Regions from separate parts of the Agrobacterium bohemicum genome, predicted to be linked through region 1. Evidence: riboswitches for the same ligand, from Rfam matches in the RefSeq annotation. Region 1 holds a riboswitch; each other region holds the start of a gene.

What was found. Region 1 has a riboswitch for thiamine pyrophosphate ahead of ATO67_RS08330 (hydroxyethylthiazole kinase). Riboswitches for the same ligand answer to the same signal wherever they lie in the genome.
Region 2: it holds a riboswitch for thiamine pyrophosphate, as region 1 does, so the genes downstream of both, thiB (thiamine ABC transporter substrate binding subunit) here and ATO67_RS08330 (hydroxyethylthiazole kinase) in region 1, are expected to answer to the same signal.
Region 3: it holds a riboswitch for thiamine pyrophosphate, as region 1 does, so the genes downstream of both, thiC (phosphomethylpyrimidine synthase ThiC) here and ATO67_RS08330 (hydroxyethylthiazole kinase) in region 1, are expected to answer to the same signal.

Annotation. Positions count from the first base shown of each region.
Region 1 is NZ_KQ961026.1:193,991-198,547, forward strand. Features, by position in the region: gene iolG (inositol 2-dehydrogenase) at 19-1,011, shown strand; TPP riboswitch at 1,093-1,196, shown strand; gene ATO67_RS08330 (hydroxyethylthiazole kinase) at 1,260-1,997, shown strand; gene thiE (thiamine phosphate synthase) at 1,987-2,643, shown strand; gene thiD (bifunctional hydroxymethylpyrimidine kinase/phosphomethylpyrimidine kinase) at 2,640-3,440, shown strand; gene ATO67_RS08345 (Lrp/AsnC family transcriptional regulator) at 3,444-3,905, opposite strand; gene alr (alanine racemase) at 4,033-4,557, shown strand, end outside.
Region 2 is NZ_KQ961025.1:185,234-189,790, forward strand. Features, by position in the region: gene thiP (thiamine/thiamine pyrophosphate ABC transporter permease ThiP) at 1-1,573, opposite strand, end outside; gene thiB (thiamine ABC transporter substrate binding subunit) at 1,583-2,596, opposite strand; TPP riboswitch at 2,639-2,748, opposite strand; gene ATO67_RS06560 (ABC-F family ATP-binding cassette domain-containing protein) at 2,806-4,557, opposite strand, start outside.
Region 3 is NZ_KQ961025.1:64,619-69,175, forward strand. Features, by position in the region: gene thiC (phosphomethylpyrimidine synthase ThiC) at 1-1,551, opposite strand, end outside; TPP riboswitch at 1,652-1,763, opposite strand; gene ATO67_RS06035 (acyl carrier protein) at 1,929-2,180, shown strand; gene ATO67_RS06040 (acyl-CoA dehydrogenase family protein) at 2,180-3,361, shown strand; gene ATO67_RS06045 (amino acid--[acyl-carrier-protein] ligase) at 3,366-4,274, shown strand; gene ATO67_RS06050 (DUF1839 family protein) at 4,282-4,557, shown strand, end outside.

The sequences.
Region 1 (4,557 bases):
CCATATCGGGAGGAAACGATGGTTACGAGATTGGCTTTGCTGGGCGCCGGGCGCATCGGAAAAGTACACGCCAAGGCGATTGCATCTGACAAACGCGCCAAACTGGTTGCCGTTGTCGATGCGTTTGCCGATGCTGCGCAGGCAATTGCGGATGAAACAGGCGCCAATATCAGCACCATTGATGCCGTGCTGGAAAACGCAGATATCGATGCCGTCATCATCTGCACGCCAACCAATACCCACGCCGATCTGATCGAGCGTTTCGCGCGCGCAGGTAAGGCGATCTTTTGCGAAAAACCGATCGATCTTGATGTCGCACGCGCGCAGTCCTGCATAGATGTCGTTAAGGAAACCGGTGCGAAGATCATGCTCGGCTTCAACCGCCGGTTCGATCCGCATTTCCGCGCAGTTCGCAAGGCCATCGATGACGGTCAAATCGGCAAGGTTGAGATGGTGACGATCACCAGCCGCGATCCGGGTGCGCCGCCACCGGAGTACATTAAGGTATCCGGCGGCATCTTCCGTGACATGACGATCCACGATTTCGACATCGCCCGCTATCTGCTGAGTGAAGAGATCGTCAGCGTTTTCGCCACGGGTTCCGTTCTGGTCGATCCCAAGATCGGTGAACTCGGCGATTACGATAGCGCCAGCATTATTCTAACGACTGAAAGCGGACGCCAGGCAATCATTTCAAACTCGCGCCGCGCCACCTATGGTTATGATCAGCGTATCGAAGTTCACGGCTCGCTTGGCTCGGTTGCCGCAGAAAATCAGCGCCCGGTGTCCATCGAAGTCGCGACCAAGGATGGCTACACCCGCCCACCGCTGCACGACTTCTTTATGACGCGGTATACGGCAGCATACGCAGCGGAAATCACTGCGTTCATCGACGCCATAGAAAATGACGTCGCACCTTCGCCTTCCGCCCAGGATGGCTTGATTGCGCTGAAGCTGGCGGATGCGGCGCTGAAGTCGGTACGCGAAAAAGTACTCGTTCAGATCGCCTGATCACATTCAGGAAGACGCGGCTTATCAGCCTTGCGTCTTCCTGAATGTCATTGACAGCACACTCAAAAAACGACACTTTCCAGACATTCCGAGGGGAGCATCTTAACGATGCTGAGATGGCGCTGAGCCGGACCCTTGAACCTGATCCGGGTCATGCCGGCGTAGGAACGGAACAGTCGCCAACGGCATGCTTTTCTTTTCCGCGCTGAACCTGGGTCTCCGTGATTGTATCTGGAGTTCAATGACCCATGTCGAGTTTTCCAACAGCACAAACCGCAGCAGACCTTCTTGCGCGGTTGCGGCAACGGCGACCAAGGGTTCATTGCCTGATGAACACGGTCGTTCAAAAGTTCACCGCTGATGGCATTACCGCCATTGGCGGTATTCCTTCGATGACCTCCTCGGAAGAAGAAATCGAAAGCTTCGTCTCAACGGTCGACGCCCTGACGATCAATCTCGGCACACTGGACGCGGCGCGCCGCAAGGTCATTCGGATGGCAGTCGAAATTGCCAATGCCCATGGCAAACCATGGATCGTTGATCCCGTGCATTGCGACTACTCACCGTCGCGGCTGGATTTTGCCCATGAACTGATTGCGTTGCGGCCCACCATCGTGCGCGGCAATCTTGCCGAAATAGCGATCATCGGTGATGTCGGCACAGCGTTACGCATCCAGACAGGACCAGAAGACCTGCTTCAGAACACCCATACGAAGGCCAAGATCAGCAACGGCCATCCATGGATGGCAAAGGTTACCGGCACCGGCTGCCTGTCCGGCGGAATTATTGCCGCCTTCATGGCAGTGGAGTCCGACGCTATACTGGCAGCAGCGGCAGCGCTGACCGTGACGGGTGTATCGGCAGAGTTGGCGGCGATCCACGCACGCGGCCCCGGATCATTCGAGGCAGCATTTCTGGATACGCTCTACGCCATAGAGCCCAGCGACATTCTTTCCCTCGCAAGGATTGCTCACCATGAAAATTGATTACAGGCTGAACGCTCTGGTAGACGCATCGCTGGCCAATATCGCGCCTTTGCAGGAGCTTGCGACTGTCGCAGCACGCCACGGCGCGACGATCATCCAGTACCGGGACAAGCATGCCTCGACCCGGCAGATGATCGAGCAGGCGAAACTCATTGTCGACGCCTTGAAGGCAACGGGCGTTCCGCTTGTCATCAATGACCGTGTCGATGTTGCACTCGCTTCAGGTGCAGACGGCGTCCATCTTGGCGCGGACGACATGGATGCCGAGACGGCGCGGCGCTTGCTGGGCGAAAATGCAATTATTGGCCTCACCGTCAAAAACACGGCAGATGCGGAGCGTGCGGCTAAAGCACCGGCAGACTATGCCTGCATCGGTGGTGTTTTCGAGACGGTTTCCAAAGTAAACCCCGACGCGCCGGTGGGGCTGGATGGATTTCGGGAATTGCGCAGCTACCTCAGACACGCCCGCCCTGAAATGCCGGTCGGTGCTATCGCAGGCATTACCCTCGATAGGGTTGCCCCGTTGGTCGACGCTGGCGCAGATGGCGTCGCGGTTATTTCGAGCCTATTTCGTGCTATAGATATTGCTGCCGCAACCGGCAATTTCCGCCGTCAGGTAAACGTCGCTCTGGGAGTGCACGAATGACGTCCATCGCTCTGACGATTGCCGGTTCCGACAGCGGAGGCGGCGCAGGCATTCAAGCCGACCTGAAGACATTTTCGGCACTCGGCGTTTATGGCGCCAGCGTCATCACCGCCATCACAGCCCAGAACACCCGTGGCGTGTCGGCCGTCGAGGATATTTCCATAGCAATGATTGCCGCACAGATGGAGGCCGTTTTTCCTGATCTCGCCATCGGCGCCGTCAAGATTGGCATGGTTTCGCGCATCGAAACCATCGAGACGATTGCCGAACATCTTCGCATCACGAACAAACCTGTGGTGCTGGACCCGGTTATGGTCGCGACATCCGGCGACCGCCTGCTGCAGGAAGAAGCCATCGAAACCCTACGCACCGCTTTGCTGCCTTTGGCCATGCTGGCGACCCCGAATCTGCCGGAAGCAGCGCTTCTCAGTGGCCACCCCATAGCGACAAAGCCCCAAGACGTTGTGCGTCAGGCGGAAGCGATCCTCAAGACTGGCGTTCAGGCAGTACTCATTAAAGGGGGGCATAGTGGCGGGTCGGAAAGTGTCGATCTTTTGCTGGATAGGGATGGGCTGCACGAATTTTCCATGCCCCGCATCGAAACCCGCAACGACCATGGCACCGGCTGCACCTTGGCGGCTGCCATCACCGCAAATCTGGCGCTCGGATATCCCATGGTGGATGCGATAGGACTGGCAAAGGATTATCTGCAGGGCGCACTAGCCGCAGGGCGAGAATTGCATGTCGGCCACGGCCATGGGCCTGTTCACCATTTTTACCGCTGGTGGAACGCCTGACCATCAGCCTCTCGGTTTCGGACTTGCCAGCGCGTTGCGGATGGCAAAGCTGGAGTGAATGCGCGAAACGCCGGGGAGCTTTGAGAGGATATCCTTGTGTACCCGCTCGAAATCGCCAGCGCTTTCCAGCTCGACACGCAGAAAGTAGTCGGAGCCGCCAGTCATCAGATAGCATTCGCGAATTTCCGGATACCTCCGCACCGCGCTTTCGAAACGGTTGAGAAAATCTTCCGTCTGGCGATCAAGTGTAATCTGGATGATCACGGAAATAACGTCGCCGCCAGCGGCACTTCCCGTCAGCGCCGTGTAGCCGCGAATGACACCTTCCCGCTCCAGAATATCGACCCGTCGCAAGCACGCAGATGGCGACAAGCCAACCTCCGCTGCGAGCTTCGCGTTGCTGATGCGGGCATTGAGGCGTAACGCCCTGATGATGTGGCGGTCAGTCGCGTCTAAAGATGACATAGAATCATTTCCATCTGCCGTAGAAAATTGCAATAAATTTGCGATCTTCGAATTATCCACGCATCAAACTGCGAAAATTCGATGATCGTTGCAATAGTCTTGTTTGAAAAATAACAAGGGAACGATGATGGACATGACGATCAGTCGCCAAAAAGCGAGTGGCGGTGCCAGCGGTTATCTAACCATAGATTTGGGTGCCCTTCGCGACAATTTCCTGATGTTGAAGGCGATGGCCCCGAACGCTGTCACCAGTGCCGTGGTCAAGGCCAATGCCTATGGCCTTGGTGCCGATATCGTCGCGCCCGTGCTTTATGATGCCGGTTGCCGCCATTTCTTCGTTGCCCATATTGATGAGGGCATCGCACTTCGCCTTCGCCTGGCAGGCGACGCCGATATCTTCGTTCTGAACGGGTTACAGCCCGACAACGAAACATCCTGCGCCGCGATGTCGCTGACACCTGTCATCAATTCGTTAGAGCAAATGGCACAATGGACGGCCCACGCAAAAATATTGGGCAAGACGTTACCAGCAGCTCTTCAGATCGATACCGGCATGTCCCGGCTGGGCATGGCGCCGTCCGAAGTCGAGACCCTGAAAACCTCGCCCGAATTGCTGGATGGCATCGCGGTGACATTCGTGATGAGCCATCTG
Region 2 (4,557 bases), on a different contig from region 1:
GAACAAGGCAGATCACACCCAGAATGAAGGCATAACCAGCCGCGTCATTGGTCCTGTAGCTGCCCATATTGCTGTAGACCAGCCATGGCAATGTGACGAAATTTTCAGATCCGAACAGCGCAACTGCACCGAGATCGCCAAGCGAAAGCGCCATGGCGAAGGAAAATGCCATCGCGATTGGCGCCCATAGAACCGGCCAATCGACAAGGCGAAACCGTGAGAAGCCGGAGATGCCGAGACTTGCGGCAAGACGTCCGGTTCGGGCCTGATGGGTCAGGAATGCCGGTTCCAGAACGCGCATGACGAAAGGCAGCGCCATCAGCATATTGATAACAGCGACCAGCACCGGGGCAGATAAAGAAACATCGCCAAAAGATCGCAGCAGCAAAAACCAGCCACTGCCCAGCACCACCGGCGGCACCAGCAGCACCAGAGATGAACCGGAACCCAACACCGTTGAAAAAACCGCCAACGGAAAGCTCACATCCCTGCGGACTGCAATGGCCTGGCGCGCGCGGATAATGGCGACGGATACGACAATCGCCAGCGACGCCGAAAAGACGGCTACCGTCATGCTCGTTCCAAACGCCTTCCAGAACGAGCGCTCGCTTAAAAGCCGGACTATATCCGCGGAAAGGCCGGATGATGCCATCGCAACCAGAGGCAATCCGACCAGCAGAAGCGCCAAGAGAATAATAGTCCCATCCCATATCCGAGCTGAAACATTCATTCCATCGAACCGGCGCACCGCGCGACCATGCGTCTGAACCTCCGCATCAGCAGAGGGCAAAAGTGCCAATAAAGCCAGCAGAACGCCCGTTATACCGATCTGCATCAACGACAGCGCAATGGCGCGGGGCGGGTCAAAATCGAAACGCAGGGCCTGATAAATCGCCACTTCGATTGTCGTTGCGGACGGTCCGCCGCCCAGCAGCAGAACGAGGGTAAAACTCGTCGCGCACAGCATGAAGATAAGCCCCGCCATACCCGGAACGAGTTTCGCAATTGCTGGCCATTCGATGAAGCGAAAAGTTGAGACGGGTCCAAGACCAAGGCTTGCACTCATGCGCCAATATTCATCCGGCACGCGTTCGAGGCCCGCTAGAAAAAAGCGCACGGCCAATGGAAGATTGAAAAAGACATGGGCAATGAGGATGCCAGAAAGACCATAGATGCTGAAGGGCTGGTCTGCCCCCAAAGTCAACAGGGCAGTGTTGAGAACGCCCTGCCTGCCCCATATTGCGATGATACCGAGCGCGCCTACGATAACGGGCAGACCCATCGGCACCGCCATCAGCCTGACGATCCAGATACGGCCGGGAAAATCCCGCTGGCGGGCGAGAGCTAGCGCCACCGGCAGCCCGAGAACGAGGGAAATCATCGTGGATAGGGATGCTTGCCAGAGCGTAAACCTTAGAATGCGCAACGTGTAGGTATCGAACAATGCGGCCGATGACGCCCCGGCATCGAAAGACAGCAAGGCCGCAACAGCAAGGCCCATGAACAGCAGAACCGCAGCAAATGCCACCGCTCCGCTATAGATGAACCTGCGACTGTCGCGACGCTGTATCATGGCGGATGATTACTTCACGCTCATGGCCGTAAGCCATTCGTCGATCCATGCCTTGCGGTTTTTCGCCACCACTTCCGGGTCCATCAGGAATGTCTTCGTAGGCTGGACCAGCTTGGAGAAAGCGTCCGGCAGCGGCGCAGAGGTTGCGGCTACCGGCATCATCCAGTTGTTTTCCGGAATGGCATCCTGAAAACCTGTGGTCAGCATGAAAGCGAGAAACTGCTTTGCCAGTTCCTTTTCAGGCGCATTCTTCAAGATACCGGCCACTTCGATCTGGATATAATGACCCTCCTCGAAACTGGCCGCCTGATAGCGATCCGTCTTTTCCGCAACCATATGATAGGCAGGCGACGTGGTGTAGGATAGCACCATCGGCACTTCGCCCTTGGTGAACAGGCCGTAGGATTCCGACCAGCCGGGAGTGACGGTCGGCACGCGGTTCTTGAGTTTAGCCCAGGCTTCCGGTGCCGTGTCGCCATAGACGGATTTCACCCACAGCAACAGTCCGAGGCCCGGCGTCGATGTGCGCGGGTCCTGGATCGCAATTTTCTGCGATGGATCGCCCTCGACCAGTTCCTTGAGGCTTTTCGGTGGATTTTTCAGCGTCTGCGTGTCGTAGACGACGGCGAAGTGGCCATAATCATAGGGCACGAAGACGTCATCCTTGAAGTCACCCGGCACCTTGGCTGCGGACGGATCGACACCAGATACCTCGAAAATACCGGTCTGCTTGGCTTCCGCGATGAGATTGGTATCAAGGCCGACGACGACATCCGCCTTGGAGCCGGGGCCTTCCAGTTTCAGCCGGTTCAACAGCGCAACACCATCGGCAACGCCCACGAAATTGACGGTGCAGTTGCACGTTTCTTCAAAAGCAGCCTTCACCTTGGGACCTGGACCCCATTCGGAAACGAAGCTTTCGTAGGTATAGACCGTCAGCGTCTTTTTATCTTGCGCCACGGCAATAGCGGGCAGCAAAACGGACGCAGCGACAAGCGAATGCAGGAAAAAACGACGATACATCAAGAGCACCTCCTCGAAATGGGCAACGGGGAACAGGCGTCTGAATGGAAGCCGTCTAATCCCTCCGCCGGTGTTAACCGGATCAGGTTCTTCGGGTTGGCCAAACCTCTCAGCCTTGTCCCGGATAGGACAAAGCACCCCGTTAGATCTAGGCAAATGTGTAATCGGTGATCAGTGAATTGGCAAGATGGCGTTGACACCACCGGCCTTTAGTTTTCCAGTTGCTCCCGCAACATTTCCAGCTCCAGCCACTCTTCTTCCATGGTCTCAAGCTTTTCGCGCAGCTTCGACATCTCATTTGCCAGCGTATTGAAAACGGTCGGGTTCTTGGCAAACAAATTGGGATCAGCCATGCGCTCTTCTCGCTGGGCGATCTCCAACTGGGTCTTTTCCATCTCCCTGGGCAGATTTTCGAGCGCGAATTTCTGCTTGAAGGACATCTTGCCTTTGGCTTTAGCGGGTTCGGCGCCTGCATTCGAAACAGATTTTGCCTTTTCCTGCTTTTCAGCTCTTTTCTTTTCGTCCGAGGCACCTTTGCGCTGCGCCATCATATCCGAATAACCACCAGCATATTCGATCCATCGGCCATCCGGTGCATCCGGGTTTACGGGTGCAATGGTGGAGGTGACGGTCCGGTCCAGAAAGTCACGGTCATGGCTGACGAGAATGACAGTGCCGGAAAAGCCGGAGACGATCTCCTGCAACAGATCGAGCGTTTCAATATCGAGATCATTGGTCGGCTCATCGAGGATCAGAAGGTTCGTCGGGCGGGCCAGAATGCGCGCCAGCATCAGGCGCGCGCGCTCCCCACCGGACAGATTGCGGATCGGTGTGCGGGCCTGCTCCGGCTGGAACAGAAAGTCCTTCATGTATCCGGTTACGTGTTTCAACTCGCCATTGACCAGAAGGTTTTCACCGCGCCCGTCGGTCAGGTAATGCGCCAGCGTATCGTTCGGGTTCAAATCCTCACGCTTCTGGTCCAGCGTCGCAACTTCCAGATTGGTACCGAGCTTGACCTTCCCCGTGTCAGGCTCGAGCTGCCCGGTCAGCATCTTCAAAAGCGTCGTCTTGCCGGCACCGTTCGGCCCAACGAAGCCGATGCAATCGCCGCGATGAACACGCAGCGAAAACGGTGCAACGATGGTACGCTCCCCATAAGCCTTGGTAATCTGATCCGCTTCGATGACGAGTTTGCCGGACTCACGGCCCTCAGCCGCCGTCGCCTGCACGGAACCCGTCGGCCCCTTATGGCCGCGGTAGTCGGCGCGCATCGCCTGAAGTTCGCCCACGCGGCGCATGTTGCGCTTGCGGCGCGCGGTCACGCCATAGCGCATCCAGTGCTCTTCACGCTCGATGGCCTTGCCGAGTTTGTGCTGTTCCAGCTCTTCCTCTTCCAGAACCTTATCGCGCCACTCTTCGAAATGGCCAAAACCACGACTGAGGCGGCGCGCCTGGCCGCGATCCAGCCAGACGGTGGAATTGGACACTTTCTCCAGAAAGCGACGGTCATGCGAAATCAAGACGAGCGCGCTGCGCGTCTGCTGCAATTCACCTTCCAGCCATTCGATTGTCGGCAGGTCGAGATGGTTGGTCGGCTCGTCCAGCATCAGAATATCGGGTTCCGGTGCCATCACGCGAACGAGTGCGGCGCGACGTGCCTCACCGCCCGAAAGGCTCGACGGATGCTCCTGCCCAGTCAGCCCCAGATGTTCAAGCAGATAGGTTACGCGGTAAGCGTCATCTCCCGGTCCCAGACCCGCTTCGGCATAGGCCTGAACCGTCTCGTAACCTGCAAAATCCGGTGCCTGATCAAGATACCGAATGGTGGCCGAAGGATGCCGAAAAATCTCCCCCGATTGCGCCTCGACCAGACCGGCGGCGATCTTCATCAGCGTCGATTTACCGGAGCCGTTGCGGCCGACAAGGCAGATGCGATCCCCCGGCTCCACTTGCAGGTTTGC
Region 3 (4,557 bases), on a different contig from region 1:
CAGCGCATTATCGCGGATCTGCGCCGCCGGATGCCCCTTGGCAAGATCGGCAGCGTGGGCGGCAATTTTGTAGGTGATAACACCGACCTTCACGTCATTACGATCCGGCAGACCCAGATGCTCCTTCGGTGTGACATAACAAAGCATCGCGGTACCAAACCAGCCGATCATCGCCGCACCGATGCCGGAGGTGATGTGGTCATAGCCCGGCGCAATATCGGTTGTCAGAGGCCCAAGCGTGTAGAAGGGCGCTTCGCCACAGACCTTGAGCTGCTTGTCCATGTTTTCCTTGATCTTGTGCATCGGCACATGGCCGGGGCCTTCGATCATGACCTGACAATCTTTAGCCCAGGCGATCTGCGTCAACTCGCCCAGCGTTTCGAGCTCGGCAAATTGTGCCGCATCGTTTGCATCGGCGATAGAGCCGGGCCGCAGCCCATCACCCAGCGAAAACGACACATCATAAGCGCGGCAGATGTCGCAAATCTCTTCGAAATGCTCGTAGAGGAATGATTCCTTGTGGTGATGCAGACACCACTTGGCCATGATTGAACCCCCGCGCGACACGATGCCGGTGACACGGTTGACGGTGAGCGGGATGTAATGAAGCCGCACGCCAGCATGGATGGTGAAGTAATCGACACCCTGCTCAGCCTGCTCGATCAGCGTATCGCGGAAAACCTCCCAGTTCAGGTCTTCCGCAATACCGTTCACCTTTTCCAGCGCTTGATAGAGCGGCACGGTTCCAATCGGCACCGGCGAATTGCGGATGATCCATTCGCGAATGTTGTGAATGTTGCGGCCGGTGGAGAGGTCCATAACGGTATCGCCACCCCAGCGGATGGCCCAGACCATCTTGTCGACCTCATCCGCCATGGAAGACGTGACGGCCGAGTTACCGATATTGGCATTGATCTTGACGAGGAAGTTACGTCCAATGATCATCGGCTCCGCTTCAGGGTGGTTGATGTTGGCAGGGATAATCGCCCTGCCCGCCGCCACTTCCTGACGCACGAATTCAGCCGTTACGAGATCGGGAATATGTGCGCCAAAGCTCTCACCATCGCGGGCCAACGTTTCCTTGGCTGCTTCGCGTCCAATATTCTCGCGAATGGCAATAAATTCCATCTCAGGCGTGATGATACCCGCCCGCGCATAGGCAAGCTGCGTGACAGCTTTGCCGTCCTTGGCCTTCAAGGGCTGGTGGCGGAGGGAAAACTCCGGCGTCAAACGCTCGCCGGTGGCAAAGCCGTTGTCTTCAGGTTTAACATGGCGGCCCGCGTAAGCTTCGACATCGCCACGCGCAACAACCCAGTCATGACGCACACGTGGCAAGCCACCGTCGATGCTGACTGTGTGGGATGGATCGGTGTAGGGACCGGAGGAATCGTAGACTGTAACCGGTGGTTCGCCCGCCGTGGGATGCACGGCGATTTCGCGCATGGGTACGCGGATGTGAGGGTGGATGATACCCGGCTTGTAGACCTTGGTCGAAGCGGGTAGCGGGCCGGTGGTAACGACAGGGGTAGGATTTTTAGTGGCAATGTTCATCGTGAGGCTCCAAAGCAAAAACAGTGGAGACCCAGTTCGAGCATGAAGACGAAAAACCACGTGAACGAATAACGACGCATTTCGGCAAAGCCGAACTGCTGTTCCCGCGTTTGCACCGTCCCTACGCCAGTATGAACTGGATCAGGTTCAACGGGTCACTGCGCGCGCTAGCAGTATCTCAGCCCCTTGCCGGGACTCCCCTGGTGAATGCCGCAATCAGAAACCCGACGCAGAAATTTGTCAAGTCATCTGTGGATGGTTGTCGAAAAACAGAAAGTTACACTAAGTTAACCCATCCATTTATTCGAATGTTATTTTTTGGAGCGTAACTCCAAGAATGCGTTATGATGACGCGCTGTGAAGGGAGACTACTCAGAATGAATTCAACTATTCGTGAAATACTGTCGAAATTCGGCCAACTCCCGGTGCCCGTCGATACCATCGAAGATGAGGCTGACCTTTACGCAGCTGGACTTTCTTCTTTTGCATCCGTGCAACTGATGCTTGGCATAGAAGATGCATTCGACATCGAATTTCCCGATAGCATGCTCAACCGGAAGTCTTTCGCCAGCATCAAGGCCATCGAAGACACGGTCAAAACCATTCTTGATGGCAAAGAGGCCGCGTGATGAACGTCTCCGTCGCCCCGCCTGATGCGACGCTCTCGGCGCGCGCCTCCCGTGTCGCGTCGATCGCCGCACGGCATGCCGACGATGTCGATACCGCCGCACGTTTTCCAATAGAAGCCGTTGATGCGCTTCGTTCGGAACGGCTTTTAGGCATTCAAGTACCTGTTCATCTGGGCGGTGAAAGTGCAAGCATCGCGCAAATTGCCGATATCTGCTGCATTCTCGGCCAATCCTGTTCCGCAACGGCGATGATCTTCGCGATGCACCACATCAAGGCCTCCAGCCTTGTGGAACATGGCGAAGACAGTGAATGGCATGTTGCCTTCATGCGCCGCGTGGCATCAGAACAATTGCTTTTGGCGTCTGCCACCACCGAAGGCGGTATCGGCGGAAACATGCGCAATTCCATCTGTGCCATCGAAGTTAACGGTCCCGACTGCACCTTGGAAAAAGACGCCACCGTAATTTCCTATGGCACGCATGCCGATGCCATTCTGATTACCTCGCGTGCCAATGACGCAGCGGCACCCAGCGATCAGGTCATGACCGTTTTCCTGAAGGACCAGTACACGCTCGAACGGACCCATATTTGGGACACGCTCGGCATGCGCGGAACCTGTTCCGATGGCTTCCTGTTCAAGGGAAGCGCACCTTCCGAGCAGATTTTCTCCAAGCCTTTCGCCGAAATTGCAGCGCAATCCATGCTGGCGACATCCCATCTTTTGTGGAGCGGCGTCTGGTATGGAATTGCCTCTGACGCGGTTTTGCGTGCACAAGCCTTCGTTCGTGCAGCGGCGCGCAAATCGCCCGGCGTCACGCCACCAGGTGCCATTCGTCTGGCAGAAGTGTCGAGCAAGCTTCAGACCGTCAAATCGAACGTCATTGCTGGTCTCAAAGCCTATGAGGCCACCAAATCCGATCCCGACAAGCTGATGTCGATGGGGTTTGCCATCGCCATGAACAACGTCAAGATTTGCTCGTCGGAAACCATTATCGAGATCATCAATCACGCCATGCTGATCTGCGGCATCATGGGCTACAAAAACGGTACGCCTTATAGCCTCGGTCGTCACCTGCGTGATGCGCATTCGGCGCAACTGATGATCTCCAACGACAGAATTCTCAGCAACTCCGCCAATCTCCTGCTCGTCCAGAAGCAGGACACCAGCCTTTCGGGATAAGATCATGGACATGCAAACATCTTTTCTCGATCGCCTGTTTGACAAAGGCCTGCTGATCGATACCGGCGTCGATGGCCTCTATGGTCGTAGCGGCCAGTTCGAAGACGTGATTGCCGGTTTTGAGCGCCTGATCGGAACGGTCGGCGGCGCAGATAAAGCCGAAGTTATCCGCTTCCCGCCCGGCATCAACCGTGCCTATTTTGAAAAAAGCGGCTACATGAAAAGCTTCCCGCAACTGGCAGGCACCGTCCACTCCTTCTGCGGCTGCGAGCTGGATCATGTCAGCCTTATCAAAAGCATGGACGAAGGCACGGACTGGACGAAAGACCAGAAGATTACCGATATCGTGCTGACGCCAGCGGCCTGCTATCCGCTGTACCCAACCATCGCCAAGCGCGGAAATCTGCCCGCTAGCGGAGGTCTTTACGACATTCAATCCTACTGCTTCCGCCATGAGCCCTCCAAGGACCCGGCCCGCCAGCAACTGTTCCGTATGCGCGAATATGTATGCATGGGAACTGAAAGCGACGTGACGGAATTCCGTCAGCTATGGATGGATCGCGGCGTCGAGATGATGGAAAAGATCGGTCTCGATGTGAAGATCGACATCGCAAATGATCCGTTCTTCGGGCGTGCCGGCAAAATGCTGGCCAACAACCAGCGCGACCAGAACCTGAAATTCGAATTGCTGATTCCGGTAACATCCACCACCAACCAGACGGCCTGCATGAGCTTCAACTACCATCAGGACGCTTTTGGAGCCAAATGGGGCCTGAACCTCGAAAACGGCGACGTCGCGCACACAGCCTGCGTCGGCTTCGGGTTGGAGCGGATAGCACTGGCACTGTTTGCCAAACACGGACTGGATGTCGAAGCATGGCCACAGCCGGTTCGAGACGCGCTTTGGGGCTGAAGACAGCATGACGAGCATCTTTCCAGCCCTCAACGCCGAGACCTACATTCCGCATCCGTTGCATTCGCTGGAGCGGATGTGGCCGGAAACGAATTGCTATGTCGATCTGTGGATAGAGCTGCTGGCTTCCAGCGGTCTGCCGCCAGAAGCCATGCTGGGCTTTACGCTGACGCAGGATTTCGAGGGCGACCAGTTCACTTTTTTCAAGGTGCCGCTGGAAGACCTCGAAGCGCTCTATGGCATCCGCGTCACCGAACTTGCGATTTTCGACAGGCTCGAAAGA